DNA from 4 places in the Streptomyces sp. NPDC089424 genome. Region 3 is predicted to be linked to each of the others. Evidence: riboswitches for the same ligand, from Rfam matches in the RefSeq annotation. Region 3 holds a riboswitch; each other region holds the start of a gene.
What was found. Region 3 has a riboswitch for cyclic di-AMP ahead of ACIP2X_RS14300 (C40 family peptidase). Riboswitches for the same ligand answer to the same signal wherever they lie in the genome.
Positions count from the first base shown of each region.

Region 1: linked by a shared signal. The riboswitch ahead of ACIP2X_RS35155 (transglycosylase family protein) and the one ahead of ACIP2X_RS14300 (C40 family peptidase) in region 3 are both predicted to bind cyclic di-AMP.
Region 2: linked by a shared signal. The riboswitch ahead of ACIP2X_RS31435 (transglycosylase SLT domain-containing protein) and the one ahead of ACIP2X_RS14300 (C40 family peptidase) in region 3 are both predicted to bind cyclic di-AMP.
Region 4: linked by a shared signal. The riboswitch ahead of ACIP2X_RS29640 (M23 family metallopeptidase) and the one ahead of ACIP2X_RS14300 (C40 family peptidase) in region 3 are both predicted to bind cyclic di-AMP.

Region 1 covers NZ_JBIVHU010000011.1:98,427-106,086, reverse strand. Annotated here, with positions in the region: gene ACIP2X_RS35165 (cytochrome P450) at 1-1,220, shown strand, start outside; gene ACIP2X_RS35160 (transglycosylase family protein) at 1,366-2,442, shown strand; cyclic di-AMP (ydaO/yuaA leader) riboswitch at 2,649-2,828, shown strand; gene ACIP2X_RS35155 (transglycosylase family protein) at 2,832-3,530, shown strand; gene eno (phosphopyruvate hydratase) at 3,827-5,107, shown strand; gene ACIP2X_RS35145 (septum formation initiator family protein) at 5,218-5,694, shown strand; gene ACIP2X_RS35140 (DUF501 domain-containing protein) at 5,735-6,268, shown strand; gene ACIP2X_RS35135 (exopolyphosphatase) at 6,265-7,218, shown strand; gene ACIP2X_RS35130 (hypothetical protein) at 7,303-7,533, opposite strand.
Region 2 covers NZ_JBIVHU010000009.1:101,408-109,067, reverse strand. Annotated here, with positions in the region: gene ACIP2X_RS31440 (CocE/NonD family hydrolase) at 74-2,068, shown strand; cyclic di-AMP (ydaO/yuaA leader) riboswitch at 2,350-2,527, shown strand; gene ACIP2X_RS31435 (transglycosylase SLT domain-containing protein) at 2,531-3,013, shown strand; gene ACIP2X_RS31430 (HAD family hydrolase) at 2,977-3,855, opposite strand; gene ACIP2X_RS31425 (carboxymuconolactone decarboxylase family protein) at 3,921-4,382, opposite strand; gene fahA (fumarylacetoacetase) at 4,617-5,828, shown strand; gene ACIP2X_RS31415 (M56 family metallopeptidase) at 6,023-6,961, shown strand; gene recQ (DNA helicase RecQ) at 7,041-7,660, opposite strand, start outside.
Region 3 covers NZ_JBIVHU010000002.1:1,501,434-1,509,093, reverse strand. Annotated here, with positions in the region: gene ACIP2X_RS14320 (8-amino-7-oxononanoate synthase) at 1-506, shown strand, start outside; gene ACIP2X_RS14315 (DUF397 domain-containing protein) at 568-789, opposite strand; gene ACIP2X_RS14310 (helix-turn-helix domain-containing protein) at 799-1,659, opposite strand; gene ACIP2X_RS14305 (ATP-binding protein) at 1,872-2,321, shown strand; gene ACIP2X_RS14300 (C40 family peptidase) at 3,243-3,716, opposite strand; cyclic di-AMP (ydaO/yuaA leader) riboswitch at 3,720-3,922, opposite strand; gene ACIP2X_RS14295 (ABC transporter permease) at 4,495-5,502, opposite strand; gene ACIP2X_RS14290 (TetR/AcrR family transcriptional regulator) at 5,619-6,266, shown strand; gene ACIP2X_RS14285 (urease subunit gamma) at 6,379-6,681, shown strand; gene ACIP2X_RS14280 (urease subunit beta) at 6,692-7,003, shown strand; gene ACIP2X_RS14275 (urease subunit alpha) at 6,996-7,660, shown strand, end outside.
Region 4 covers NZ_JBIVHU010000008.1:108,743-116,402, forward strand. Annotated here, with positions in the region: gene ACIP2X_RS29625 (DNA topoisomerase (ATP-hydrolyzing) subunit A) at 1-2,312, opposite strand, end outside; gene ACIP2X_RS29630 (M16 family metallopeptidase) at 2,630-3,985, shown strand; gene ACIP2X_RS29635 (M16 family metallopeptidase) at 3,982-5,370, shown strand; cyclic di-AMP (ydaO/yuaA leader) riboswitch at 5,573-5,738, shown strand; gene ACIP2X_RS29640 (M23 family metallopeptidase) at 5,751-6,515, shown strand; gene ACIP2X_RS29645 (GntR family transcriptional regulator) at 6,717-7,412, shown strand; gene ACIP2X_RS29650 (HPr family phosphocarrier protein) at 7,592-7,660, opposite strand, start outside.

The sequences.
Region 1 (7,660 bases), on a different contig from region 3:
CGACCGACCCCTACCCCGCGTACGCCTGGCTGCGGGAGCACGCCCCCGTGCACCGCACGAGGCTGCCCAGCGGGGTGGAGGCGTGGCTGGTCACCCGGTACGCGGACGCCAAGCAGGCCCTCGCCGACCAGCGGCTGTCCAAGAACCCGGCGCACCACGACGAGCCCGCGCACGCCAAGGGGAAGACAGGTATCCCCGGTGAGCGCAAGGCCGAGCTGATGACGCATCTGCTCAACATCGACCCGCCGGACCACACCCGGCTGCGGCGGCTGGTCGCGAAGGCGTTCACCCCGCGCCGCGTCGCCGAGTTCGCCCCGCGCGTGCAGCGGCTCACCGACGACCTCATCGGCCGGTTCGCCGGCAACGGCTCCGCCGACCTCATCCACGAGTTCGCCTTCCCGCTCCCCATCTACGCCATCTGCGACCTGCTCGGCGTCCCGCCCGAGGACCAGGACGACTTCCGGGACTGGGCGGGCATGATGATCCGGCACGGCAAGGGCCCCCGCGGCGGGGTGGCGCGCTCGGTGAAGAGGATGCGCGGCTATCTCGCCGAGCTGATCCACCGCAAGCGCGAGTCCCTCCCCGCCGAGCCCGCCCCCGGCGAGGACCTCATCTCCGGCCTCATCCGCGCCTCCGACCACGGCGAGCACCTCACCGAGAACGAGGCCGCGGCGATGGCCTTCATCCTTCTGTTCGCCGGCTTCGAGACGACCGTGAACCTCATCGGCAACGGCACCTTCGCCCTTCTCACCCACCCCGCCCAACGCGCCCTGCTCCAGGAGTCGTTGGCCCGCGGCGAACAGGCCCTGCTGGAGACCGGTGTCGAGGAACTCCTGCGCTACGACGGCCCCGTCGAACTCGCCACCTGGCGGTTCGCCACCCAGCCGCTCACCATCGGCGGCCAGGACATCGCACCCGGCGACCCGGTCCTCGTCGTGCTTGCCGCCGCCGACCGGGATCCGGAGCGGTTCGCGGACCCGGACACGCTCGATCTCGCCCGCCGTGACAACCAGCACCTCGGTTACGGCCACGGCCTCCACTACTGCCTCGGGGCGCCGCTGGCCCGTCTGGAGGGCCGGACCGCGCTGGCCACCCTCCTGACCCGCCTCCCCGACCTGCGGCTCGCCGCGGATCCCGCCGAACTGCGCTGGCGGGGCGGGCTCATCATGCGAGGTCTGCGGACGCTGCCGGTGGAGTTCACGCCTGTGCGGGAAAAGTGACGGTCTTTCAACTATGTGATCTTCACGTGATCTGCGCGGCATGAACTTGTGACAAGTGATCGTCTGCCTATACCTTCACCCCTCAGCACGGCCTCTCGGTTTCACCGGCCGCGCAGGTCCCCGCTGTCACGCGAAAGGTCCCCGCATGCTCTCCGGGAACGGTCGTCACCGTCGCCCCCGTCAGGCGCCCGCACTCGTCGTCGCGGCCGGCGTGACCGGCTCCGCCATCGCCCTCCCCCTCCTCGCCGCCACCGGTGCGAGCGCGGCCAGCGGGACGACCTGGGACCGGGTCGCCGAGTGCGAGACCGGCGGCTCCTGGAGCGCCGACACGGGCAACGGCTCCTACGGCGGCCTCCAACTCTCCCAGCGGGACTGGGAGAAGTACGGCGGCCTCACCTATGCCGCGAGCGCGGATCTGGCCAGCCGTTCGCAGCAGATCGCCGTCGCCGAGAAGGTCCTCGAGGACCAGGGCGTCGGCGCCTGGGCTACCTGCGGCCCGCTGGTGGGGCTGGAGGCGGACTCCGAGTCGGCCACCGTCGACACGGGTGTGGTCGGTGACGCGTCCAGTACGCCGTCGTACACGAGAAGCAGCGATACGGGCAGTCTGTCCAACTCGCTCGGATTGTCCAACTCGTCCGGTCACACCTCCTCCGGTGCCTCCGACCGGGACGGTGACGCGAAGGGGTCCGGCAGCTCCCGGGGTGCCGGGGAGTCCCGCACGCCCACGAACTCCGCGAACCCTTCGGAATCCGGCGAATCCACCCCGTCCGGCGGCTCCAGCTCCCCGGGTGCCGAGGGCTCGACCTCGCCCGGCTCCGGCGAGTCCACCGGTTCCAGCGAATCCCCCGAATCGGGCGAATCCCCCTCAAGTTCCTCGCCTTCGGGCGTGCCTTCGAGCACCCCGAGCGCCTCGGACCTCACCGACACGGGCCTCCTCGGCACCGGCAAGCACCGGGGAGGCAGTGCGGACGAGGACGGCGAGCGCGCCGGCGGCTCCTCGGGGCGGCACGCCTCGCGGGACGGTGCCGCCGGGCGTCCGGGCCTCGACGACGCGTACACGGTCCGGGACGGCGACACCCTCTGGGACATCGCCGACTCCCTTGGCGTGCAGGGTGGATGGGCCGCGCTGTACGTCGTCAACCAGGACGCCCTCGGTGGCGACCCCGACCACATCGTCCCCGGTCAGTCGCTGGATGTCGGCGCGGAGTCGGCCGGCAGGTAGGGGCGGGAAACGGCCCGGGAACAGCGGGAGTTCACGTCACACTTCGAGTCGAATGTCCGATTTGGCGAAAGTGTGGGATGAGTCTCAGAAGCCCTGATCGTCTTTGAAATTCCGTCGATCGCCTGTCTACGGTCATGACCGCTCGTCACCACGAGCCCCGGGTGCCGCAACGCCGAATCCTGCCAGCGGCCCTCCGGGAACAGTCGTCGCGTCAAGCGCCGTAGGCAGGAGCGGGGGACCCAAGGTAGGTGCCGGACCCGGCAGTTGAGGAGACTCAGCGCCGGAACCGGCTTGGGGTGAAGCCACGCCTCCCAGTGAGGTGTGGCCGGGCAACTCAACCGGCCCGAACCCGACAGCTCACCTCGCAGGCGTCGGTGAGGGGATCAACCATGCTGTTTTCCAGCAAGGGCAAGCACCGTCGTGCGTCCAGGACCGTTCGCGCCATCGCCGCCGTCGGCGTCACCGGCGCCGCCGCCGTCGCCGCCCCGCTGATGGCGGCCGGCAGCGCCTCCGCCGCCACGGCCTCCGAGTGGGACGCCGTCGCCCAGTGCGAGTCCGGCGGCAACTGGTCCATCAACACCGGCAACGGTTACTACGGCGGTCTGCAGTTCTCCGCCTCCACCTGGGCCGCGTACGGCGGCACGCAGTTCGCCGGCACGGCCGACCAGGCCTCCAAGGAGCAGCAGATCCAGATCGCCGAGAAGGTGCTCGCGGGTCAGGGCAAGGGCGCCTGGCCGGTCTGCGGCACCGGCCTGTCGAACGCCACCTACACCGGCGGCGGCTCCGCCGGCAGCGGCTCCGCCGCCGACGAGTCGCAGAGCACCGGCACCGAGACGCGCGCGACCGAGGAGCAGCCGGCTTCGCGTTCCGCGGAGCGTCCGGCCGCGAAGGAGACCGTCACCACGCCGACCGGCGACAAGGTGAAGAAGGGCGACGGCGAGTACAAGGTCGTCGAGGGTGACACCCTCAGCACCATCGCCGCCGACCACGACGTCAAGGGTGGCTGGGAGAAGCTGTTCCAGCTGAACAAGGACATCGTCGAGGACGCCGACCTCATCTTCCCGGGTCAGCAGCTGCACCTGAAGTAGAACGGTCCGCCGCCGACCCGCCGGAGGCCCCCTGGCTCCCGTGAGGGTCACCCCCCCCCGTCCCCACGGGCTCCCCGCCCCGGTGCGTCTTCCCCCGTACGCACCGGGGCGGGGCTTTTTCGTGTGCCGCTCGCCGTGCGGTGCACCCCCGTCTTTGTTTCGTTCGGAAACAATTTACTCTCGGTTCGGTCCATGAGAGGGGCGACCGGCTGGCCGATCGCACGGAGCCGGTTAGGCTCGTCTCGCAGAGCCGCCGCGGTCCTGCTCATCGCGTCACATCCACGAAGGAGATGCTCGTGCCGTCCATCGACGTCGTCGTAGCCCGGGAAATCCTGGACTCCCGAGGCAACCCCACGGTCGAGGTCGAGGTCGGCCTCGACGACGGCAGCACGGGTCGTGCCGCCGTTCCGTCCGGCGCTTCCACCGGCGCCTTCGAGGCCATCGAACTCCGCGACGGCGACCCCAACCGCTACCTCGGCAAGGGCGTCGAGAAGGCCGTCCTGGCCGTCATCGAGCAGATCGGCCCGGAGCTCGTCGGCTACGACGCCACCGAGCAGCGCCTGATCGACCAGGCGATGTTCGACCTGGACGCCACCGACAACAAGGGCTCCCTCGGCGCCAACGCCATCCTCGGCGTCTCGCTCGCCGTCGCCCACGCCGCCTCCGAGGCCAGCGACCTGCCGCTCTTCCGCTACCTGGGCGGCCCCAACGCGCACCTGCTGCCGGTGCCGATGATGAACATCCTGAACGGCGGCTCGCACGCCGACTCCAACGTGGACATCCAGGAGTTCATGATCGCCCCGATCGGCGCGGAGTCCTTCTCCGAGGCCCTGCGCTGGGGCACCGAGGTCTACCACACCCTCAAGAAGGTGCTGAAGGGCAAGGGCCTGGCCACCGGCCTCGGCGACGAGGGCGGCTTCGCCCCGAACCTCGGCTCCAACCGTGAGGCCCTCGACCTCATCCTCGAGGCCATCAAGGAGGCCGGCTACACCCCGGGCGAGCAGATCGCCCTCGCCCTCGACGTCGCCGCGTCCGAGTTCTACAAGGACGGCGTCTACACCTTCGAGGGCAAGGACCGCTCGGCCGCCGAGATGACCGAGTACTACGCGGAGCTCGTCGACGCGTACCCGCTGGTCTCCATCGAGGACCCGCTGTTCGAGGACGACTGGGAGGGCTGGAAGACCATCACCGAGAAGCTCGGTGACAAGGTCCAGCTCGTCGGCGACGACCTGTTCGTCACCAACCCGGAGCGCCTGGCCCGTGGCATCGAGGACGGGGCCGCCAACGCCCTGCTCGTCAAGGTCAACCAGATCGGCTCCCTGACCGAGACCCTGGACGCCGTCGAGCTCGCCCAGCGCAGCGGCTTCAAGTGCATGATGTCGCACCGCTCCGGTGAGACCGAGGACGTCACCATCGCCGACCTCGCCGTCGCCACCAACTGCGGTCAGATCAAGACCGGCGCCCCGGCCCGCTCCGAGCGCGTGGCCAAGTACAACCAGCTGCTGCGCATCGAGGAGATCCTCGACGACGCCGCGGTGTACGCCGGCCGCAGCGCCTTCCCCCGCTTCAAGGGCTGAGCGACGCCCTCGTAGGAGGCGTCGTCCGTACGTCCCCGCACCCGGTCCCGTACCGTGTGCGGGGACGTACGCGCGTGTGCACCACGCAGGCATGGGGAGGCGAGAGCCAGATGGCCGTGAAGGAACGGGACCGTTTCTCCACCGCGACCAGGCTCAGGCTGCTGGGCGAGCAGACCGCGGCCCGGGTCTACCGGTCGCAGACCCGCCGCCAGGCCCGCCGCTCCCGGCTCACCGGCCGCGCCGCCCTGCTCGCCCTCGTCGTCTGCTCCCTCGTCGTCGCGCTCGCCTACCCGATAAGGCAGTACGTCGCCCAGCGGGCCGAGATCGCCGACCTGCGGGAGCAGCGGCAGCAGGCCGAGGCGCGGGTCGAGGAACTGCGCGACCTCAAGGCACGCTGGCAGGACGACGCGTACGCGGAGCAGCAGATCCGGCAGCGGCTGCACTACGTGATGCCGGGCGAGACCGGCTACGTCGTGATCGACCCGGAAGCCGCCCGGCAGTCGCGCACCGACCAGGGCACGACCGACCGCCCCTGGTACGCGAACGTCTGGGACGGGGTCGACAAGGCCGACGCCGCCCACCATTGAGCCGGACGCCTCCGGCCGGTGAACGCATAGAGAGACAGGTATGGAAACGCCCCCGCCGCCCACCCCGCGCACCGAGCCCACCGACGCCGACGTCGAGGCCTTCAAGCAGCAGCTCGGGCGGCCGCCGCGCGGACTGCGCGCGATCGCGCACCGGTGCCCGTGCGGGCAGCCGGACGTCGTGGAGACGGCCCCCCGGCTGCCAGACGGCACGCCCTTCCCGACGCTGTACTACCTGACGTGCCCGCGGGCCTCGTCGGCCATCGGCACGCTGGAGGCCGAGGGCGTGATGAAGGAGATGACGGCCCGGCTGGAGACCGACCCGGAGCTGGCCGCCGCGTACCGCGCCGCGCACGAGGACTACGTCCGGCGCCGGGACGAGATCGAGGAGCTCAAGGACTTCCCGAGCGCGGGTGGCATGCCGGACCGGGTGAAGTGCCTGCACGTGCTCGTCGCGCACAGCCTGGCCGCCGGACCGGGCGTCAACCCGCTCGGTGACGAGGCCCTGGCGATGCTGCCGCAGTGGTGGCGCAAGGGCGCGTGCGTGACCGCGGCGAACGAGGAGGACGTCACGTGACGCGCGTGGCCGCCGTGGACTGCGGTACGAACTCGATCCGGCTCCTCGTGGCCGACGTGGACGCGGCGAGCGGTGAACTGGCCGAGCTGGACCGGCGGATGACCATCGTGCGGCTCGGCCAGGGCGTCGACCGCACCGGGCGGCTGGCCCCCGAGGCGCTGGAGCGCACCTTCGCGGCCTGCCGTGAGTACGCCCGGATCATCAAGGAGCACGGCGCCGAGCGGGTCCGCTTCGTCGCCACCTCCGCCTCCCGGGACGCGGAGAACCGGGACGACTTCGTGCGCGGGGTGGTGGACATCCTCGGCGTCGAGCCCGAGGTGGTCACCGGCGACGAGGAGGCCGAGTTCTCCTTCGTCGGGGCGACCAGGGAACTGGCGGGGCGCGCGGATGTGCAACGGCCCTACCTGGTGGTGGACATCGGCGGCGGCTCGACCGAGTTCGTGGTCGGCGAGGACCACGTCCGCGCGGCCCGCTCGGTCGACGTCGGCTGCGTCCGGATGACGGAGCGGCACCTGGTCGTCGACGGGGTCGTCTCCGACCCGCCGGCCGAGGAGCAGATCGCGGCGATGCGGGCGGACATCGAGGCCGCCCTCGACCTGGCCGAGGAGACGGTGCCGCTGCGCGAGGCCAGGACGCTGGTGGGGCTGGCGGGGTCGGTCACCACGGTGGCGGCGATCGCCCTCGACCTGCCCGAGTACGACTCGGCGCGCATCCACCACGCGAGGATCGGCCGGGACCGGGTCCGCGAGATCACCGAGTGGCTGCTGCGCTCCACCCACGCCGAGCGCGCGGCCGTCGCGTCCATGCACCCCGGGCGTGTCGACGTGATCGCCGCGGGCGCCCTCGTACTGTTGTCGATCATGGAGCGGTCCGGCGCCGAGGAGGTCGTGGTCAGCGAGCACGACATCCTCGACGGCATCGCCTTCCACACGGCGGGCGAGAAGTTCTAGGCGGCGGCGGCGACGTGGAACGGCCCCGGTTCCTCTTGGCCAGGAACCGGGGCCGTTCGTGTGCGGCCCGCGGGGGCCGGGCGTTCAGTTGCAGAGCAGGACGATGACTCCGCTGCACTCCTCGTCGCCGCCCCCGCCGTAGCGGTGGTGGGCCGAGGCCGGCTGGACGGCCGAGGCCTCGGTGGCGACGTGGTGGGCGGGCGTGGCGGCCGCGGCGGAGCCGGCCGTCACCGCCCCCAGGGCGATACCCAGGGCAGCGCCGACCGGGATTATGCGCGAGGCGGCCCGCATGAGGGCCCTCTGTGAAGTGATCATGCTTGCACGCTATGGGCAGTTCCGGCCGTTTTCTCTCGGAGTGTGGCCGACCGGGTGACGGGCTTCCGGGCCGCCGCGCGCTACCGTCCGGTAGTCGTCGCTTGAGCAGGTCGACCGGCGTTTGAGC
Region 2 (7,660 bases), on a different contig from region 3:
GCGACGGCCTCCGCGTCCCGGCCGCGCCGCACTCCGCGTGCGGTCCACTGAAGCCCTCCCAGGGGTCACGCCCATGCACATCCGTACGTCCTTCCCCTACGAGACGACTCACGAGGACCTCCGTATCCCGCTGCCCGACGGGACCCGGTTGTACGCGCGCGTATGGCGCCCGATCACCGACGAACCCGTGCCCGCGCTCCTGGAGTACCTCCCGTACCGCCTGACCGACTGGACCGCGCCCCGCGACCACCAGCGCCACCCCTGGTACGCCGGCCACGGCTACGCCTCCGTCCGCGTCGACGTGCGAGGGCACGGCAACAGCGAGGGCACACCGACGGACGAGTACTCGGCGACGGAGCCGGGCGACGGCGTCGAGGTGGTGAACTGGCTGGCCGCGCAGGCCTGGTGCGACGGCAAGGTGGGCATGTTCGGCATCTCCTGGGGCGGATTCACCTCCTTGCGGATCGCGGCCCTCGCGCCCGGGCCGCTCAAGGCGGTCGTCAGCGTCTGCTCCCCGGACGACCGTTACGACAACGACGGGCACCACCTGGGAGGTTCCGTCCTGGCGGCGGACATGCACGCACGGGCGGCGACCCTGCTCGCCTTCGCCTGCCGGCCACCCGATCCGCGGTACGTCGGCGACGCCTGGCGGGACATGTGGCTGCGGCGCCTCGAAGAGGTCGACCCCCTCATCCACACCTGGCTCGGCCACCAGGTGCGCGACGAGCACCGGCGGGCCGGAGGTGCCGTCGACGACTACGGCGCGGTCGAGGCCGCCGTGCTCGCGGTGGGCGGCTGGCACGACCCGTACCGCGACACCGTGCTCCGTCTGGTCGAGCGCCTTCCGGCCGACCGTGTGCGCGGCCTGATCGGGCCCTGGTCGCACCAGTACCCCGACCGCGACCTGCCGCCCGGTCCGGCGATCGGCTTCCTCCAGGAGACCCTGCGCTGGTGGGACCACTGGCTCAAGGGCAAGGACACCGGGGTCATGGGCGAGCCCCTGCTGCGGTCGTACGTGATGGACGCGCATCCCCCGGCACCCCGGTACGGGACGCTGCCCGGCCGCTGGACCGGTGAGCCCGCCTGGCCCTCGCCCCATGTGACGACGGTCACGTACGCCCTCCAGGGCGCGCCCGTACTCGTCCGCTCACCCCAGCACACGGGCGTCGACGCGGGGCGTTTCGTCCCGTTCGGCAGGGAGGCCGACCTGCCGCCGGACCAGCGGGAGGAGGACGCGCGCGGGGCGAACTTCGACTTCGCGGTGGCGCGCGAGACCTGGGTACTGGGGCGGCCACGGGTGCGGCTGCGGCTGACCTCGCAGGTGCCGCGCGGGCAGGTGGTCGCGCGCGTGTGCGACGTGACGCCGGACGGCTCCTCGACGCTGGTGACGCGCGGGGTGCTGAACCTGTCGGCGCGCGAGGGGCGGGACCGGGCCGTGCCGTGGACCCCGGGGGCCACCGAGGACGTCACGGTCGAGCTCGACGGCATCGGGTACGCCTTCCCGCCCGGCCACCGCATCCGCCTCTCCCTCGCCTCCGCGTACTGGCCCTGGATCTGGCCCCAGCCGGACTCGGCGGCCGGCTTCACCGTGGATCCGGCCGGCAGCACTCTCGAACTGCCGGTACGCGCGTGTACCGCGGTCCCGTCGCTCACGTTCGAGGAACCGGAGCAGTCCGCACCCCTCGGCGCCGCCGAGGCGGCCACCCTCGACGAACCGCACCCCGAGCGGCTGGTGGTGCGGGACGTGGCCAAGGGCGAGTGGCGGCTGGAGGTCCGTCCGGGCCACGGCGACCCGCGCGCGTACCCCGACGGGCTGGAGCTCACCGAGGACACGCGGGAGACGTACGCGGTCCGCGAGGCCGATCCGCTGTCCGCCCGTACCCGCTCGGACTGGACGATCCGGCTGCACCGCCCGGAACTCGCCTGGGACACGACGGTCCGCACGCGTGCGGAGATCACCTGCACCGCGGAGGAGTTTTTGACCTCAAATGAGGTGATTTGCACCCATGGCACCGAGGTGGTCTTTCATCGCACGTGGGAGAAGCGCATTCCACGGACCGCCGGTTGACTAGGACTTGGGCCTATTGCCCGATTTGCCATTCTTCTGCCCGCACGTGAGTTGGCTCACTCGGGCGTCTTCACGAGTCCCTTACACGGCTGCCGCGATCCGCCTTTGCGCACGGCCGAGTTGACTCTTTTCGGCTGCAAAGGATCACGAGCGGCCAAGTCGCCTTTCGAAGATCAAATCCTGCGATAGGTGAAACGACCACTTGTTTCGGACATGTGCTCTCGCATACGTTCCGGGCCAGTCGGGCGGAACGCCGAATCCTGCCGCCGCCCGCGCCACCCATGACGGACTCACTCACCGCACGGCAGGAGCGGGGGACCCAGGTAGGCCGCCGGACCGGACGCCGCACACCACGGCACACCGGAACGGCTCGGGGTGAAGTCGCACTCGCAAGAGGCGGCCGGGCAGCTCCCCGCCCGAACCCGACAGCTCACCTCGCAGGCGCCGGAGAGGACAGTCCCCATGGCTGCAAACGGTCAGATCAGTCGTACCCGCACTGCCCGCATCGCCCGCAGGCTCGCCGTCGCAGGCACCGGCGCCGCCGTACTCGCCCTGCCGCTGATCGGCGCCACCAGCGCCTCCGCGGCCGCGCCCACGGCCATGCCCTCGACCGTCAAGTACTACACGAACAACCTCGACGGCTGGATCCGCCAGTCCCTCGACGTCATGGCACAGAACGGCATTCCCGGGTCGTACAACGGCATCTACCGCAACATCATGCGCGAGTCGTCCGGCAACCCGAAGGCCATCAACAACTGGGACTCCAACGCCGCCAAGGGCACCCCGTCCAAGGGCCTGCTCCAGGTCATCGACCCGACCTTCGAGGCCTACCACGTGACCGGCACGGCGTACGACCCGTACGACCCGGTCGCCAACATCACCGCCGCCTGCAACTACGCGGCCGACCGCTACGGCTCCATCGACAACGTCTTCGGCCCGTACTGAGCCTCGGCCAGCAGCCGTTCGAGGACGACGGCGATGCCGTCGTCCTCGTTCGACAGGGTGACCTCGTCGGCCACCGCCTTGAGCTCGGGGTGGGCGTTGGCCATGGCCACGCCGTACGCGGCCCAGTCGAACATCGGGATGTCGTTGGGCATGTCCCCGAAGGCGATGGTCCGTTCCGGGCCCAGGCCCAGATGCCGGGCCGCCAGCGCCAGCCCCGTCGCCTTGGTGATGCCGCACGGCTGAAGCTCGACCGTCCCCGGCCCCGACATGGTGACGGTCGCGAGCGAGCCGACCACCGCGCGGGCCACCGCGGCCAACTCGTCGTCCGACAGGGACGGATGGCGCAGCAGCACCTTGCTGATCGGCGCGCACCACAGGTCGTCGCGGCGATCGATCCGCACCGCGGGCAGCGTGGGGTGCGGCATCAGATAGCCCGGCTCGATGAGGGTGAGCCCGTCGACGCCGTCCTGGTCGACGGCCGCGTACACCTGGCCGACCTCGGCCTCGATCTTGCCGAGCGCCGTCTCGGCCAGCTCCCGGTCCAGCGTGACGGACCACAGCAGACGGTCCGCGCCGACGTCGTACAGCTGGGCGCCCTGGCCGCACACCGCGAGCCCGCCGCCGCCCAGGATCTCCAGCAGCGGCCGCACCCGCGGCGCCGGCCGGCCGGTCACCACCAGATGCCGGGCCCCGGCCGCCGAGACCCGCGCGAGCGCGGCGAGCGAGCGGTCGGAGACCGTGTCGTCGCCGCGGAGCAGCGTTCCGTCCAGGTCAGTGGCGATGAGGGCGTAGTCGGTGCGCGCGTACTCGGTGCGCGCGGCATATGCGGTGGGTGCGGCCATGATCAGAGAATACGGACACCGGACCCCCACCGTTCATTCCCAACTACCTTCCCACTGTCCGCTTTTCACCCCCACGTGGTGCCCGCGGGCTCCTTGATCGTGGTGTTGACGCGGTTGAACAGGTTCGTCAGGGAGACGGTCAGGATCAGCGCCGACAGCTCCCTCTCGTCGAAGTGGTCGGCGACCTCGTCCCACAACCCGTCCGGAACCGCCTCCTCGGACCGGTCGGCCAGCCGCGTCACGGTCTCCGCGAGGGTCAGCGCGGTGCGCTCGGCGTCGCTGTAGAAAGGCGCGTGCCGCCAGGCGGCGACCGAGGCGATGCGCTCCTCGCTTGCGCCCGCTTTGCGCAGATTGTCGACATGTCCGTGGACGCAGGCGCCGCAGCCGTTGATCTGGCTGACCCGCAGCCCGACCAGTTCCGCGACCTCCCGGTCCAGCCCGCTCTCCCCGATGGCCTGGAGGAGCGTCCCGATGCCCTTCAGCGCGCCCGGGAGGACGTACGCCGGGTTCGTCATCCGTGCCTGCATGGTGGTGCCTCCTGTTGTCAGTGGCCGGTGCGATCCTTGCCTTCACCGCACTGACGGATCGGGGGCGGTCGTTGTGACGGATCGACGGGACGGATCTTCTGCCGTTCGCGCGCTACACCTTTCGGGACATTCAGAACCTTTCCGGCCTGTCGGACACTGCCCAAGACAGGTGCCGCCGCCGTAACGTGATCCGCGACCGCATGGACCGCGCGTACGAAAGTGAGGCAGCACCCCATGCCCCCCTTCGATGTCCCCGAGGGCGACCCCTTCGGTCCGCACAACCTTCCGTACGGAGTGTTCTCACCCGCCGGGTCCGCCGAACGGACCGTGGGCGTCCGTCTCGGCGACCATGTCCTCGACGCCGGCGCGGCGGCACTGGCGCTCGGCTCCCCGTACGCCGAGCTGCTGGCCCGCCCGACCCTCAACCCGCTGCTGGCCGCGGGCCGCACGGCCTGGTCCGATGTCCGGCGCGCACTGACGGCCTGGGTCACCGTGCCGTCCCACCGCGAGTCCCTCGCGCCCCTGATGCACCCGCTGTCCTCGGTGACCCTGCACCTGCCCTTCGAGGTCGCGGACTACGTCGACTTCTACGCGTCCGAGAACCACGCACGCAACGTCGGCCAGATCTTCCGCCCCGACGCCGCGGACTCCCTGACGCCCAACTGGAAGCACCTGCCGATCGGTTACCACGGCCGCGCCGGCACGGTCGTCGTCTCCGGCACCGACGTCGTCCGCCCCTCCGGCCAGCGCAAGGCCCCGGCCGACGCCGAACCGGTCTTCGGCACATCAGTCCGCCTGGACATCGAGGCCGAGGTCGGCTTCGTGGTCGGCGTCCCCTCGGCGATGGGCACCCCCGTGCCGCTGTCCGGCTTCCGCGACCACGTGTTCGGGCTGTGCCTCCTCAACGACTGGTCCGCCCGCGACATCCAGGCCTGGGAGTACGTCCCCCTCGGCCCCTTCCTCGGCAAGTCCTTCGCCACCTCGGTGTCGGCCTGGATCACCCCGCTGGACGCGCTGGACGAGGCGCGGGTGGCCCCGCCCTCGCGGACGCACCCCCTGCTGCCCTACCTGGACGACGCCGAGGAGGAGCCCGGCGGCTACGACCTGCGGATCTCCGTCGCCCTCAACGGCCACGTCGTCGCGGAGCCGCCCTTCTCCACCATGTACTGGACGGCGGCCCAGCAGCTGGCCCACATGACCGTCAATGGCGCCTCCCTGCGCACCGGCGACCTCTACGGCTCGGGCACGGTCAGCGGCCCCGGCGAGGGCGAGCGCGGCTCGCTCCTGGAGCTGACCTGGAACGGCCGCGACGTCATCGAACTGCCCGACGGCAAGCGCACGTTCCTGGAGGACGGCGACGTCGTGACGATGACGGCCTGGGCTCCGGGCGCGGGTGGCGTGCGCGTGGGGCTGGGCGAGGTGACGGGACGCGTCGTGGCGGAGTGAGGTTTCCGCTACAGCGGCGGCTTCGGCGCTGACCGCGGCCGCCCGTCACCGTCATACTGGCGGCGGGCGGTGCGCGGTCCGCGGCGCGGGCCTGTGCGGCATGCGGCGTACGCCGTACGCCGTGAGATACGCACCGCACCGACCAGCACCGACCCGAAGCCGCCCCCTCCCGACCAGGATCCGGAGCCCGTGGCATGACCGTCTGCCTGCTCCTGCTGAGCGTCGTCGCCTTGGCCGCCGCCGTACCGGCCCCGGGTGCGCTGGTGCGCGCCGCGTGGCCCGAACGGGAGCCCGTCGTCGGGCTGTGGGTGTGGCAGTGCCTGGTGGCCACGGTGCTGCTGTGCTGTCTGACCGCGCTGGTCCTGGGCGCTGCGGCCGTCTTCCAGACGGTGCGTGACCAGGTCTTCGCGCCCGCCCCGCCGCGCGTGGCCGCCGCCTACGACCTGTCGGCGGCGCCCCCTTGGGCCGCCACGCTGACCCTGCTGCTGGCCTGCGGTGCCGCGTGGACCACGGCGATGCTGGTGCGCGAGCTGTTCGAGGCCAGGCGGCGTCGCGGCCAGGCCCGCGCACACCTCCGGGAACGCGCCCCCGACCTGCCCGCGGGACTGCCCGCCGCCCGGGGGCCGCTGCTGGTCCTGGAGGACGAGTACCCCGACGCCTGGTGGATGCCGGGCAGCCCGCCCCAGCTGATCGTCACGACGGGGGCGCTGCACCGGCTCACCGACCATCAGCTCGATGCAGTCCTCACCCACGAGCGCGGCCACGCCCGCGCCCGTCACGACTGGCTGCTGCACCTGTCCACCGCGCTCGCCACCGGGTTCCCGCGCGTCCCCCTCTTCGCCCACTTCTGCGACCAGACGCACCGCCTGGTCGAACTCTCCGCCGACGACACGGCCTCCCGCCGCTGCGGCCACCTGACCACCGCGCTGGCCCTGATCGAACTCAACCAGCACCGAGGGGTCCTCTCCTGCGCCTCCAGCCATCGCCTGCTCGGTGAACGCGTGGACCGCCTCCTGGAGCCGCCCGCCCGGCTCGACCGCCGGCACCGGGCCCTGACGACGACCGCCGCGGCTCTGGTGCCGCTGCTGCCCCTGCTGATCACGTTCGCCCCCGGGCTGACCGCACTCTCCTGACGAGTACGGCGCCACCCGCAACACCGTCCGCCAGGCGCTCGACCTGCTGCGCGCCGAAGGGGAGGGGGCCTGTCAGGCGTCAGGTCCAGTCGTCCGGCTCGGGCTCCGGCTCCGCGTCCGGCTCGGGCCACTCGTCCGCGCCCTTATCCTCGGCGGGCGCCTGCGCGGAGCCGCTCGATCCGTCCAGGGACGCCAGCACCGCCAGCACGCCCTCCCCGTACGTCACCAGCTTCTTCTCGCCGACTCCGCTGATGCCGCCGAGCTCCGCCACCGACCGGGGCCAGGCGGTGGCGATCTCGCGCAGGGTGGCGTCGTGGAAGATGACGTAGGCCGGGACGCCCTGCTCCCGCGCCTGCTCGGCGCGCCAGGCGCGCAGCGCCTCGAAGGCCGGCTGGAGTTCCTCGGGCAGCTCCGCGGCGGCGGCCTTCGCCTTGCGCTCGCCGCGCCCGGACGCCGAGGATCCCGCCCGCGCACCGACCGGCTTCTTCGGCTCCTTGCGCAGCGGCACCTCCCGCTCCCGGCGCAGCACGCCGCCGCTGGCCTCGGTCAGCACGAGCGTGCCGTAGTCGCCCTCGACCGCGAGCAGCCCCTGGGCGAGCAACTGCCGGACCACGCCACGCCATTCGCCCTCGCTCAGCTCCTCGCCGATGCCGAACACCGAGAGCTGGTCGTGGTCGAACTGGATCACCTTCGCGGTGC
Region 3 (7,660 bases):
CGCCCCACGCCGCGGGGCTCGCGGGCGCGGACGACGTGGTCGTCACGGTCACGCTGTCGAAGTCGCTGGGCAGTCAGGGCGGCGCGGTGCTCGGCCCGGCACGGGTGATCGACCATCTGGTCAACGCGGCCCGGACGTTCATCTTCGACACCGGTCTGGCTCCCGCCGCCACGGGCGCGGCGCTGGCGGCACTGCGGCTGCTGCGTGGTGAGCCGGAGCGCGCGGCGCGGGCGCGTGCGGTGGCCGGTGAACTGCACTCCCGGCTGACGGCGCTGGGCCTGGAGGCGGTACGGCCGGACGCCGCGGTCGTCTCGGTGTGCGCGCCGTCCCCGGAGAGCGCCGTGCGCTGGGCGGCCGACTGCCGTACCGAGGGGCTCGCCGTGGGCTGCTTCCGACCTCCTTCCGTGCCCGACGGCATCTCCCGGCTGCGGCTGACGGCCCGCGCGGACCTCTCCGGGGACCAGATCGAACGCGCTGTACGAGTCATCGGCGACACGCGACCATGAGTCGGCGAACCACGGCCGTGCGTCGCGCTGTTCGGAATCGATCAGGGATGATCCGACCTGATCAGAGGTGAGCCGTGAATCCCGCCCAGCTCTCGGGGGAGAAGAGCAGCGCGGGTCCGGCGGGGTCCTTCGAGTCACGTACGGCGAGCAGGCCGGCCCATGGGCCCAGGTCCGGCCGGGCTGTCTCGACGCAGTTGTTGGCGCCGGTGCTGTAGCTGCTGCGCAGCCAGTGCACACCGAGCAGTCGCGTGCTGGAGGGTACGTTCCGAGGCAGTGCGGTCATGGTGCCTCCTTACGCGCCGTCACCTATCCCGGCGATGTAGTCCAACGATTCCTCGGGTGAAAGGGCGTGGAACTGAAGGGCGTTGAAGGCCTCCGTGTAGGCCTCTACGTCTTCTTTCCTTTCGAGGTAGAGGCTACTCGTCAAGTGGTCGAGAACCACAACATCCAGATCAGAAGTGCTCGAAAATGAGAAGATAACGAAAGGCCCGGTGATGCCGATGTGCGCCCCCGCGGCGAAGGGCAGCACCTGGAGCCGCACCTGGGGCAGGCGGGCGGCCTCCACCAGCCGCTCCAGCTGGCGCGCCATCACCTCCGGGCCGCCGACCTCCCGGCGCAGCACGGCCTCGTCGAGCACCGCGCTCAGCACCAGCGGGGGCTGCGAACGCAGCACGTCCTGCCTGGCCAGGCGTACCTCCACCAGCGCGTCCAAGCGGTCCTCGGCCAGTCCCTCCACCGCGGCGCGGGTCACGGCGCGGGCGTACTCGGGAGTCTGGAGCAGTCCCGGGACGACGGAGGTCTCCAGGGTGCGCATGGCGCCGGCCTGCGACTCCAGGCTGATGAAGTCGCGGTACGTGGGCGGCAGCACCCCCTTGTAGGCGTGCCACCAGTGGTCGCGGCCCTGACCGCCGCCGGAGCCCGCCAACGCCAGAAGGAGATCCCTGAGTTGGGCGTCGTCCACCCCGTAGGCGTCCAGGAGTAACCGCACATCGGCCGGTTTCACGCCGCTCGCGCCGGTCTCGATCCGGCTCACTTTCGACTGGTGCCATCCCACCAGCCGCGCCGCCTCACCGCTCGTGAGGCCCGCGCGGCCTCGCAGTGTGCGCAATTCGGCGCCCAGTTTCCGGCGGCGCACCGCGGGACCGTACTGCATGGGCTACTCCTTACTCCTTCCGAGCCGCCCAAATACGCTCTGCCGTCGCAGAGTTCACCGCTTCGAGCGACAGATATATGCATATCTTGGTGGATCGCCACCGCTACCGGGCTTTGAGTGGCAGTCTGGCGAAGAAGCACCAGTCCGGGACCGTACTCGAACCATCCGCTCCGTGTCGGACTGCGGTCCCGTGGGAAAGGGACGACGTCGCCATGGCAGACCATCTGGAAGCATCCGTCACTCTGCCGAGCGATCCCGCCTCGGTCTCCACAGCCCGGACCTACGTCGTCAGCACCCTGGCGGAATGGGGTCTGCCACCGGAGACCGAGGCGGCCGACACGATCAGGCTCATCATCTCCGAACTCGCCACCAACGCCGTCCAGCACACCCTCGGTCAGTCGCCCACCTTCACGGTCGCGATGCGGCTCGACCGCGACGAGCAGCTCCGCATCGGAGTGACCGACAGTCACCCGCGCTTCCCCAAAAGACTTCCGGCCGCCGTCCAGCAGGACAACGGCCGCGGCATGGTCATCATCCGCTGGCTCGCCGCGGAATGCGGCGGCCGCCTCAGAGTCCGCCCGACCCGCGAGGGCGGCAAGACGGTCTCGATCGAACTCCCGTGGACGGTCCCGGCCCGCCTGGGTGGCCAGCAGGAGTTGTAGCCCTTCCGGGGGCAGAGGCGCGGGGATCCGGCGAGGAGCGGCGCCGGGCGCCCCGGGGTACGCGCTGTGCGGGTTCCGACGCGCCCCGGGCCGGACACGGAGCCGGCGGCACAGAGGGGCAGGTTTGCAGAGTCCGCCTGACCCGCGAGGGCGGTAAGACGGTGTCCATCGAACTGCCCTGGACGGTCCCGGCCCGCCTGCAGGAGCCGTAGCGCTTCGGGGGCAGAGGCGCGGGGATCCGGCGAGGAGCGGCGCCGGGCGCTCCGGGGTACGCGCCGTGCGGGCTCCGACGCCCCGCGGGCCGGACACAGACCTGGCAGCACGAAGGGGCACGTTCGCAGAGTCCGCCTGACCCGCGAGGGCGGCAAGACGGTGTCCATCGAACTGCCCTGGACGGTCCCGGCCCGCCTGGGCGGCCAGCAGGAGCCGTAGCTCTTCGGGGGCAGAGACGCGGGGATCCGGCGAGGAGCGGCGCCGGGCGCTCCGGGGTACGCGCTGTGCGCTCCGACGCGCCGCGGGCCGGACACGGAGCCGGCGGCACGGACGGGCACGTTGCGGCGTCACGGCGGTCGCGGAGGGCCGGAGCCGGGCGGGACTGCCGGGCTCGGGCGGGCCGGCGCGGGCCCTCGTCGTCCAGGGCGACCCGGCGGCAGCCCTCGGTGCGAGTCCGCGTCGCCCCGGGCCCTGTGCCCGCCCGACGGCGCCACGGGCCCCAGCCGGGGCTCCTGTGCCGTAGCCCCGCACGGCGGGACGCCCGTGCCCCGGAGGGCGTCACGGGCGGCGGGACGCCCGTGCCCCGGAGGGCGTCACGGGCGTCCCGCGGGTCGTTCTCGGCGCGAACCCGCCGACGCGTCGTGCCGAGCCCGCGTCACGGGCGGGGCGGCGGCGTCCCCTCCGGGCGCCGCCACCGCCACCCGGGGGTCACTTGACCCGGCCGTACCAGACGCTCTTGGTCCAGATCTTCTGGAGCCGCACCACGTCCCCGGTCTTCGGGGCGTGCCAGATCTTCCCCTTCCCGGCGTAGATCCCCACGTGGTAGACGTTCGACCCGGAGTGGAAGAACACGAGGTCGCCGGCCTTGCGGCTCCTGGCCCCGATGTGGCGGGTCTTGTTGTACTGCTGGGCGGCCGTGCGGGGCAGCTTCTTGCCCGCCTTCTTGAACGAGTACAGGGTCAGCCCGGAGCAGTCGAACCTGCGCGGCCCGGTGGCGCCCCACCTGTAGGGGGCGCCCTTCTTCGAGGCGGCGATCTGGAGTGCCTTCGTCGCCGTCGTGGCGGCCGCGGCCTCGGAGGCGAGGCCCGGAGCCACGACGGAGCCGCCCACCGCGGCGAGGGTGAGGGCCGAGGCCGTACCGGCACGGGCCATCAGCGACGGGACACGATTGAGCGCGGTCATGCGCAACCCTTCGTCAGCCGCCTGTGAAGGATGACCTGTCGGATTCGGGCTGGCGAAGTAGCCCGGCCGCGTTGCCACGGCTTCACCCCAAGGGACGCTCGGAGATTGCGCTCCGGCGACCCGTCGTGCTTGGGTCCTCCACTCCTGCCGATCCACTCCTGTCGACCGGTCATCCGGGCGGCGGCAGGACTCGGCGTCCGCCCGGACCGCCCCGCCGCGGCGGCGGGGGCTTGTCGTCAGTCAGGGATCTTGACTCACGGAAGTCCGAAAATCCCAACGCAATCGGGGATTTGTGGCGTTACTCACCACTCACCCGTTCGGGTGGACATCCCCCTGTTCGAACCGGTGTCAAGGGCGCCACGCCACCCCGGACCAGCGACGGAAGGCCTCATCACGCCCCGAGGCAGGTCGCGTTGCGCAACCGCAAGGGCACCGAAAAAGGAGGGGGAAGTCATCCGGACGGCGGTAGCCCTTTTGGTCCGTTTCAACTCCCGGCCGCACGAACCGTCATGACACCCGGTGACCCGGGACGGCGGCGGGTGGATCGGTCCTGCCGCACCTGTCGGAGCGCGGTGCAACGGCGTCGGCGCGCACAAGTGGCGCTCCATGACGATCTCCGCGCACCGGCGCCTTGGCGGGCGCGCGGTCCACGACTCGGTCGCCGTCGCACGCCGTGCCGGCCGACACGGTCCGGCTGACCGGCCGTCACCCGATCGGCCGGGACGCGAAGAGGCCGTGCGCCCCGTCCGCTACAGCGGGGCGCACGGCCGGTCCGTGGTCAGAGTGCCGGCGCGGGCTCCCGCTCGGCCACGACCTCGCGCGCCGCCCCGGTACGGGACTTCAGCGCGCTGCCCAGCAGTACCGCGCCGAGCCCGATCGCGGCCCACCAGGTGAGGGTGAGAGCCGGGCCGAGGGAGGCCGCGCCGTCGAAGTACGACACCGAGCGCAGCAGCGTCGTCCCCGCGCCCGGCGGCAGCCACTGGCCGATCGTCCCGGCGGGCTCGGGCAGCATCTGCGGCGCCGACGCCGCCCCCGAGAGCGGGTTGCCGAACAGCATCAGCGTGCCGCCAGCGACGGCGATCCCGGCGCGGCCCACCAGGGCGGCTAGCCCCGCGACGGCGCCGCTCACCGCCAGCGTGGACAGCCCGAGGACGGCGGCCTCGGCCCACCAGTTCCCGGTGAGGACCCCCAGCCAGCTGTGCGCGATCGCGGCGGCGCCGACGCCGACCAGCGCGGACGCGCCCACCAGTGCGGTCACCGCCCGGATCCCGCGCAGCCCCCGCACGGAGACGGCCGCGCCCGCCGCGATCCCGCCCAGCGCCAGCGGCAGCACGCTCGCGGCAAGTGCGGCGCCCCGCGGGTCGGTCTCCGGGGCGGCCACCACGTCCACCGTCCGCGGCGGGGTGCCGTCGGCGGACATCGCCTGCTGGAGCAGTTGCGCGACCACCGGGCCGGCGGCCGAGGCGGTCAGCAGCTCGGGACCCTGGGCGGTGACGACGACGGCGCCGTACACCGTCCGGTCCTCGACGGCCTCGCGGGCGGCGGCCTCGTCGGCGTACCGGTGGACCTCGAAGGCGCCCGGATGCCGTGCCAGCTGCCGCTCGACCTGCGCGGTGGCGGTGGCCGGACCCGCGACACCGAGCGGCAGGTCGTGCGGCGCGGTCCGGGCGGCCGGCCAGGCGAAGGCCCACAGCGCGAGCGCCGCCACGAGCGGGACGAGGACGACGACCGCGACGACCTGCCGGGCGCCGGGTCGGGTGGGCTGCGTGCCGGTTGGCGTGGACATGGAGTTCCCCCTAGGGTGGACGCCTCAAAAAGAAGGATCGTTCGTTTTTGGCTTCACCACCGTGCGCCGAAGGGCGTGCCCTTGTCAAGAAAGAATGTTCGTTCTACATTCGGGACATGGCTCGTGTATCCCAGGAACACCTCGACGCCCGCCGCCGGCAGATCCTCGACGGCGCCGCCGTCTGCTTCGCCCGCAACGGCTTCCACGCCACGTCGATGCAGGACGTGCTCAAGGAGGTGAACCTCTCCGCGGGCGCCGTCTACCGCTACTTCAGCGGCAAGGAGGAGCTGATCGCGGCGATCGTCGCCGAGGTGCTCGGCTCGGTCCGCGCGGCCTTCGAGGAGGCGGCGCGCCAGAGCCCGCCCCCGCCGCCGGACGAGCTCGTCGCGGCGGTCCTCGGACGGACGCTCGCCGCCCGGGAGAACCTCACCGTGGACGGCCGGCCCGCCTTCCCGCGGCTGGTCATCCAGGTGTGGGCGGAGACCCTGCGCAACGAGGACCTGAGGGCCGTCCTCGGCGAGGGGTACGCCTCGGTGCGCGCGGCCTGGGCGCGGATCGTCGAGAGCTACCAGAGCGCCGGCATGATGTCGCGGGACGTCGAACCGGACCGTGTGGCCCGCACGATGATCGCCGCCGTGATCGGCTTCCTCGCGCAGCAGTCCCTCTTCGGGCCCGCCCCGGTCGAGGTCCTCCGCGACGGACTGCGCGCGCTGATGGGCATGCGGGACCAGGCAGCCGCGGCCCCTGGGTCACAGTTCGGTTAACGTGCCCGAAACGCACGCCAACTAGCGTGCCCCTCCACGCCGTCGGGGAGTCCGGCCGGTGGCGGCGGCAACCGGGCCCCGCACGGCCCGGAGCGAGGATGTGAGGTGGCACGTGCAACTGACCCCGCACGAGCAGGAGAGACTGCTGATCCACCTGGCGGCGGACGTGGCCGAGAAGCGCCGCGCCCGCGGGCTGAGACTGAACCACCCCGAGGCCGTCGCCCTCATCACCTCACACATTCTCGAAGGCGCACGCGACGGCCGCACGGTCGCCGAACTCATGGCCTCCGGACGGAAACTGCTCACCCGGGACGACGTCATGGACGGCATCCCCGAGATGATCCACGACGTGCAGGTCGAGGCGACCTTCCCGGACGGCACGAAACTCGTCACCGTCCACGACCCGATCGTGTGAGGCGGCCGCGATGATCCCCGGAGAGATCCTCTTCGCCGACGGCCCGATCGCCTACAACCAGGGCCGCGAGGTCACCCGCCTCACCGTGCTCAACGCGGCCGACCGGCCCGTCCAGGTCGGCTCCCACTACCACTTCGCCGAGGCCAACCCCGGCCTGGAGTTCGACCGCGCCGCGGCGCGCGGCAAGCGGCTCGACATCGCCGCGGGCACCGCCGTGCGCTTCGAGCCGGGCATCCCCGTCGACGTCGCACTCGTCCCGCTCGCCGGTGCCCGCGTGGTGATCGGTCTGCGCGGGGAGACCGGAGGTGCCCTCGATGCCTGAGATCTCGCGCGCCGCCTACGCCGACCTGTTCGGCCCGACGACCGGTGACCGCATCCGGCTCGCCGACACGGATCTGCTGATCGAGATCGAGGAGGACCGCAGCGGCGGGCCCGGACGCGCCGGTGACGAGGCGGTGTTCGGCGGCGGCAAGGTCATCCGCGAGTCCATGGGGCAGTCGCGTGCCACGCGCGCGGACGGCACGCCCGACACCGTCGTCACGGGCGCCGTGATCGTCGACCACTGGGGGATCGTCAAGGCCGACGTCGGCATCCGCGACGGCCGGATCACCGGGATCGGCAAGGCGGGCAACCCCGACACCATGGACGGGGTGCATCCGGCGCTGGTCGTCGGACCGGAGACCGAGATCGTCGCGGGCAACGGGCGGATCCTCACCGCCGGGGCCATCGACGCCCATGTGCACTTCATCTGCCCGCAGATCGCCGACGAGGCGCTGGCCTCGGGTGTCACGACCCTCGTCGGCGGCGGCACCGGACCCGCCGAGGGCTCCAAGGCGACCACCGTCACGCCCGGCCCCTGGCACCTGGCCCGGATGCTGGAGGCGATGGAGCAGTACCCGCTCAACATCGGCTTCCTCGGCAAGGGCAACACCGTCTCGCACGAGGCGATGCTCTCCCAGATCCGTGGCGGTGCCCTCGG
Region 4 (7,660 bases), on a different contig from region 3:
AGGCAGTCCTCGCCCTTCAGGAACCGCTGGCAGCGCACTCCGCCGGTGGCCCGGCCCTTGCGCGGGTACTGGTCGAACGGGGTCAGCTTGGCCGTCGTCTGCACGGAGTCGTCCAGCGTGCCGCGTGAACCCGCGACGGTGAAGACCACCGCGTCCACCGCCGGGTCCACGGCCGTGAAGGAGATGACCTTGGCGCCCTCGGTGAGCTTGATGCCCGTCATGCCGCCCGCCGGGCGTCCCTGCGGGCGCACCTGTGAGGCCTGGTAGCGCAGGAGCTGCGCGTCGTCCGTGACGAAGACCAGGTCCTCCTCGCCCGTGCGCAGCTCGATCGCGCCGACGATGCGGTCGCCCTCCTTGAGGGTGATGACCTCCAGCTCCTCCTTGTTGGCGGGGTAGTCCGGCACCACCCGCTTGACGACGCCCTGCTCCGTCCCGAGCGCGAGCCCCGGGGAGGACTCGTCGAGCGTGGCCAGGCAGACCACCGTCTCGTCGCCCTCCAGGGAGACGAACTCGGCGAGCGGCGCACCGCCGGAGACGTTCGGCGCCGCCGTCGCCTCCGGGAGCTGGGGGAGGTCGACCACGTTGATCCGCAGCAGCCGGCCCGCCGAGGTCACCGCGGCCACCTCGCCCCGGGCCGTGGCCGGGACCGCCGAGACGATCACGTCGTGCTTGGCGCGCTTGGCCGCGGCGGCCTCGGGGAACGGCTCGGCGTCGGCCGTACGGGCCAGCAGCCCCGTCGAGGACAGCAGGATGCGGCACGGGTCGTCGGCGACCTGGAGCGGAACCGCGGCCACCGCCGTGGCGTTCGAGTCCAGCAGGACCGTACGCCGGTCGGTGCCGAACTTCTTGGAGACGGCGGCCAGTTCGGTGGAGACCAGCTTGCGCAGCTCGGCGTCCGACTCCAGGATCCGGGTCAGCTCCTCGATCTCCGTGGTCAGCCGGTCCTTCTCGGCGTCCAGCTCGATGCGGTCGTACTTGGTCAGCCGGCGCAGCGGCGTGTCCAGGATGTACTGCGTCTGGATGTCGCTCAGCCCGAAGCGCTCGATCAGGCGCTCCTTGGCCTGCGCGGAGTTGTCGCTGGAGCGGATGAGGCGGATCACCTCGTCGATGTCCACCAGCGCCGTGAGCAGGCCCTCGACCAGGTGCAGGCGGTCGCGCCGCTTGCCGCGGCGGAACTCCGAGCGGCGGCGCACGACCTCGAAGCGGTGGTCGAGGTAGACCTCCAGGAGCTCCTTGAGGCCGAGCGTGAGGGGCTGGCCGTCGACCAGCGCGACGTTGTTGATGCCGAAGGACTCCTCCATCGGCGTGAGCTTGTAGAGCTGCTCCAGGACCGCCTCCGGCACGAAGCCGTTCTTGATCTCGATGACCAGGCGCAGCCCGTGCTCGCGGTCGGTGAGGTCCTTGACGTCGGCGATGCCCTGGAGCTTCTTGGAACCGACCAGGTCCTTGATTTTCGCAATCACCTTCTCCGGGCCGACCGCGAAGGGCAGCTCGGTGACGACCAGGCCCTTGCGGCGGGCCGTCACGTCCTCCACGGCGACCGTGGCGCGGATCTTGAACGTGCCGCGGCCCGTCTCGTAGGCGTCGTGGACCCCGGTGAGGCCGACGATCCGGCCGCCGGTGGGCAGGTCGGGGCCCGGGACGTGCCGCATCAGGGCGTCGAGGTCGGCGTTCGGATGCCTGATCAGGTGGCGGGCGGCCGCGATCACCTCGCGCAGGTTGTGCGGCGGCATGTTCGTGGCCATGCCGACCGCGATGCCGGAGGCGCCGTTGACCAGCAGGTTCGGGAAGGCGGCGGGCAGGGCCACCGGCTCCTGCTCCTGGCCGTCGTAGTTCGGCGCGAAGTCGACGGTGTCCTCTTCGATGGACTCCGTCATCAGGCTCGTGGCCTCGGCCATCCGGCACTCGGTGTACCGCATGGCGGCGGGCGGGTCGTCGTTGCCCAGCGAGCCGAAGTTGCCGTGGCCGTCCACCAGGGGCACCCGCATGGAGAACGGCTGGGCCATGCGCACCAGGGCGTCGTAGATCGACGCGTCGCCGTGCGGGTGCAGCTTGCCCATGACCTCGCCGACCACGCGGGCGCACTTCACGTACCCGCGGTCGGGGCGCACGCCCATCTCGTTCATCTGGTAGACGATGCGGCGGTGCACGGGCTTGAGACCGTCACGGGCGTCCGGCAGGGCCCGGGAGTAGATGACCGAGTACGCGTACTCGAGGAAGGAGCCCTGCATTTCGTCCACGACGTCGATGTCGAGGATCCGCTCCTCGTACGAGTCGTCGGGCGGCGGGGTCTTCGTGCTGCGGCGGGCCATCGCTGCCGGCTCCTCCTGTTTTCGGTCGTTCGCCCACGGGGCGCTCAGGTCCCTGCGGCTCACTCCAGCTGAGCGTGAACCACATCTGACGCGGACCATTGTGGACCGCGCCACTGACAGCGCGGACGCTGGACCCGACGTCGGCCACCCGGCCCCGCGCTGACCCGCAGGCTACGCCCTCGCGCCGCGCATCCGGATTCTCGCTGTGGGCGTACGCGCTCCGGGAACTTCACACCAGGTCCGCGCGCTTGCATACAGTGGCAGGACTGGCAGGAATTCCGCGGTTTCCCGACCGCACCGCGATCGAAGGGACGTACATGCCCATGGGTCACACGGCCACAGCCGAGGCAGGCTCCGGCGGGCTGACAGCGACAGAGCACCGCCTGGACAACGGCCTGCGTGTGGTGCTCTCCGAGGACCACCTGACCCCGGTCGCCGCGGTGTGCCTGTGGTACGACGTCGGCTCGCGCCACGAGGTCAAGGGGCGTACCGGCCTGGCTCACCTTTTCGAGCACCTGATGTTCCAGGGGTCCGCCCAGGTCAAGGGGAACGGCCACTTCGAGCTGGTGCAGGGTGCCGGTGGCTCCCTGAACGGCACGACCAGCTTCGAGCGCACCAACTACTTCGAGACCATGCCCACCCACCAGCTGGAGCTCGCCCTCTGGCTGGAGGCGGACCGCATGGGCTCGCTGCTCACCGCCCTGGACGACGAGTCCATGGAGAACCAGCGGGACGTCGTCAAGAACGAGCGCCGCCAGCGCTACGACAACGTCCCCTACGGGACCGCCTTCGAGCGGCTCACCGCCCTCGCCTACCCGGAGGGCCACCCGTACCACCACACGCCGATCGGCTCGATGGCCGACCTGGACGCGGCGACCCTGGAGGACGCGCGCCAGTTCTTCCGCACGTACTACGCGCCGAACAACGCGGTGCTGTCGGTCGTCGGCGACATCGATCCCGAGCGGACGCTCGAATGGATCAAGAAGTACTTCGGCTCCATCGCCGGCCACGACGGCAAGCCCGCCCCGCGTGACGGCTCGCTGCCCGAGGTCATGGGCAAGGAGTCGCGCGAGGTCATCGAGGAGGAGGTCCCGGCGCGTGCCCTGATGGGCGCCTACCGGCTCCCGCACGACGGCACGCGCGCGTGCGACGCGGCCGACGTCGCGCTCACCATCCTCGGCGGCGGCGAGTCGTCCCGCCTGTACAACCGGCTCGTCCGGCGCGACCGCACGGCGGTGGCGGCCGGGTTCGGCCTGTTGCGGCTGGCCGGAGCGCCTTCCCTCGGGTGGCTGGACGTGAAGACGTCCGGCGACGTCGAGGTGCCGGTCATCGAGGCCGCGATCGACGAGGAGCTCGCCCGGTTCGCCGAGGAGGGCCCCACGGCCGAGGAAATGGAGCGCGCGCAGGCCCTGTTGGAGCGCGAGTGGCTGGACCGGCTGGGCACGGTCGCCAGCCGCGCCGACGAACTCTGCCGCTACGCCGTGCTGTTCGGTGACCCGAAGCTCGCCTTCACCGCCGTGCAGCGGGTCCTGGAGGTGACGGCCGAGGAGGTCAGGGAGGTCGCCAAGGCCCGCCTGCGGCCCGACAACCGCGCGGTGCTCGTCTACGAGCCCACGGCTGCGGCAGACGCCGAGACCGACGCAGACGACGACACCGAGGAGGCGGCGAAGTGACCGAGCTCGCCACGATGGACTTCCACCCGCGGCCGCAGGCGGGCGCGGCTCGCCCCTGGGCGTTCCCGGCTCCCGCGCGCGGGACGCTCGACAACGGCCTCACGCTGCTGCGCTGCGACCGCCCCGGCCAGCAGGTCGTGGCCGTGGAGGTGCTGCTGGACGCGCCCCTGGAGGCCGAGCCGGCCGGACTCGACGGCGTCGCCACGATCATGGCGCGGGCCTTCTCCGAGGGCACCGACAAGCACTCCGCCGAGGAGTTCGCCGCCGAACTGGAGCGCTGCGGCGCCACCCTGGACTCGCACGCCGACCACCCCGGCGTGCGGCTGAGCCTGGAGGTGCCGGTCTCCCGCCTGCCCAAGGCGCTCGGGCTGCTGGCCGACGCGCTCAGGGCGCCCGCCTTCGCCGACAGCGAGGTGGAGCGGCTGGTCCGCAACCGCCTCGACGAGATCCCGCACGAGCTGGCCAACCCCGCCCGGCGGGCCGCCAAGGAGCTCTCCAAGGAGCTGTTCCCGGCCACCTCGCGCATGTCCCGCCCGCGTCAGGGCACCGAGGAGACGGTCGCGAAGATCGACTCCGCTGCCGTGCGCGCCTTCTACGAGCGGCACGTCCGCCCCGCCACCGCCACCGCCGTGGTCGTCGGCGACCTCACGGACATCGACGTGGAGGTGCTGCTCGGCGAGACCCTGGGCGCCTGGGCCGGCTCCCAGGCGCAGCCGCGCCCGGTGCCGCCGGTCACGGCCGACGACATGGGCCGCGTGGTGATCGTGGACCGTCCCGGCGCCGTCCAGACCCAGCTGCTCATCGGCCGCGTCGGCCCCGACCGGCACGACCGCGTGTGGGCGGCCCAGGTGCTCGGCACGTACTGCCTGGGCGGCACCCTCACCTCGCGTCTGGACCGCGTCCTGCGCGAGGAGAAGGGCTACACCTACGGGGTGCGCTCGTTCGGTCAGGTGCTGCGCTCCGCGCCCGACGGCAGCGGTGCCGCGATGCTCGCCATCAGCGGCTCCGTGGACACGCCGAACACCGGTCCCGCGCTCGAGGACCTCTGGACGGTGCTGCGCACGCTCGCCGCGGAGGGGCTCACGGACGCCGAGCGGGACGTCGCCGTGCAGAACCTCGTCGGGGTGGCACCGCTCAAGTACGAGACCGCCGCGGCCGTCGCGGGGACGCTGGCCGACCAGGTCGAGCAGCACCTCCCCGACGACTACCAGGCGACGCTGTACCAGCAGCTGGCGGCGACCGGCACCGTCGAGGCCACCGCGGCCGTCGTCAGCGCCTTCCCGGCGGACCGTCTGGTGACGATTCTTGTGGGCGACGCGGCGCAGATCAAGGAGCCCGTGGAGGCCCTCGGCATCGGCGAAGTCACGGTCGTGTCAGCCGAGTAGGGGCCTGCGCACGGCACGCGCGTGCAGGGGCCCTGGTGACGGATGCGTCACCAGGGCCCCTTTATGTCCCAATTGAGGGAGAGGTTGCCTGTCTGGCCTGTGGGATGCGCTACAAACGCCCGGTTGGGTTTGGGGATTGAAAGATGTCCCGCTTAGCGTCATCCGGGCTGTCCGTCAGGCAGTGCGCCGCACCCGCGGCACCGGACAGCCATCGCCGAGTCCCCGTACGGCGCGAGCCAGGGGAGCCGGGGACCCAACCATGAAGTCCCTGGGGTGAATCGGACGCCCGCGCACGGCGAGGGAGTCCGTAGGAGACCTTCCTGCTCCGAACCCGTCAGCTAACCCGGTAGGCGAGAGGGAAGGAAAGGACCAGCCACTACATGGCGTTCACGCGCGCCACCGGGAAGCACCGTCGTCCCAGCCGGATGAAGCGCACCACCGCCCGCGCGGCGGGGGTCGCGGCCCTGACCACCACCGGTGTCATCGGCACCCTGGCCGCTCCCGCGCTCGCCGCCGAGCCCGCGGCCGAGCAGACCGGCCTGCTCCCGGTCATCACCATCGGCGACTCGGTCGCCGAGCAGATCGACGCCCAGGCGGTCGCCCAGCAGCAGGCGGCCGCGGAGGCCGAGGCCGAGAAGAAGGCCGAGGCCGCCGCCAAGAAGCGCGCGGAGGAGCGGGCCGAGGAGGCCCGCGAGGCCAAGGAGCGCGCCGCCCGCGAGGCCGAGCGCAAGCGCCTCACCACCTATGTGTCGCCGATCAGCGGCTCCTACGTCTCCACCGGCTACCGGTCCGGCGGTGCCCTGTGGTCCTCCGGCAGCCACACCGGTGTCGACTTCCACGCGGCGAGCGGCACGCCCGTGTACGCGGTCGGGTCCGGCACCGTCGTCGAGGCCGGCTGGGGCGGGGCGTACGGCAATCAAGTGGTGATCAAGATGAACGACGGCACGTACACCCAGTACGGCCACCTGTCGTCGTTCTCGGTCTCGGTGGGCCAGACGGTCACCCCGGGGCAGCAGATCGCCCTGTCCGGTGCCACCGGCAACGTCACCGGAGCGCACCTCCACTTCGAGGCCCGGACGACGGCGGAGTACGGCACGGACATCGACCCGGTCGCCTACCTCCGCTCGCACGGCGTCGGCGTCTGACGGCGGATCGCCCGCTTCCCGTGGCCCCGGCTCCGTGAGCCGGGGCTTTCGGTGTTTCGCACGCCTGGTTTCGCACGCCTGTATGTCCAAAAAATATGCATGGATTCCGGCCCGCCATCGGAAATTCCGGCTCATTGCAATAGAGTCGCGGAACACACGTCAGTCGTCGGCGTTTCACGGGGATTAAGGCGGAGGTCGGTCATGCGTGTTCCGGCGCATTCGGTGTGCACGGCCATCCGGGACGACATCGTCGCGGGTGTCTACGAGCGTGGCGGCCGGCTCACCGAGGAACTCCTCGCGCGCCGCTACGGGGTCTCGCGCGTCCCCGTCCGCGAGGCCCTGCGCACGCTGGAGGCCGAGGGCTTCGTGGTGACCCGGCGGCACGCGGGCGCGTGCGTGGCGGAGCCCACCGAGCAGGAGGCCGCCGACCTGCTGGAGATGCGCCTGCTGCTGGAGCCGCTCGGTGCCGCGCGGGCCGCGCAGCGGCGTACCGAGGCCCATCTGAAGGTGTTGCGTGGCCTGGTCCGGCTGGGCCAGGACCGGGCCAGGCGGGGCGGCAGCGAGGATCTGCGCTCCCTGGGCGGCTGGTTCCACGAGACGCTCGCCCAGGCCTCCGGCAGCCCCGCGCTGATCGCGATGCTGACCCAGCTAAGGCACAAGATCGCCTGGATGTACTCCGTGGAGGCGCCGCTCAGCCCCGTCGAGTCCTGGTCGGAGCACGGCGCGATCGTGGACGCGGTGGCGCGCGGCGACGGTGAACGGGCGCGCGCGGTCACGGCGCTGCACGCCGAGCGCGCGACCGGCGCGCACCGGCTCCGATTTCCTGGCGTCGGAGACCGCGGGGACCGTGTGAGGACTTCGCAACATGCCGTAAACATGTCGGGCCTGCGGCATTAACACGAGCGCCGTATACAAAGAAGTGATATTCGGCGGCGGTGCAATTTCCGCTGTCCTTTTCGGCATGCCCTGAATTCGGGCGATCCGTGGTGCGAAAAACCGACCGGGTGCGCCGGAGAACGGCGAAGCCGCGCCGCCCGGAAAGAGGCGACGCGGCTTCGGAAATGCCGTGGGCGGGCTCAGACGGTCTCGGGGAGTTCCTCGAGGCCCTCCGCGACCAGCTTGGCCAGGCGGTCGAGCGCGGCGTC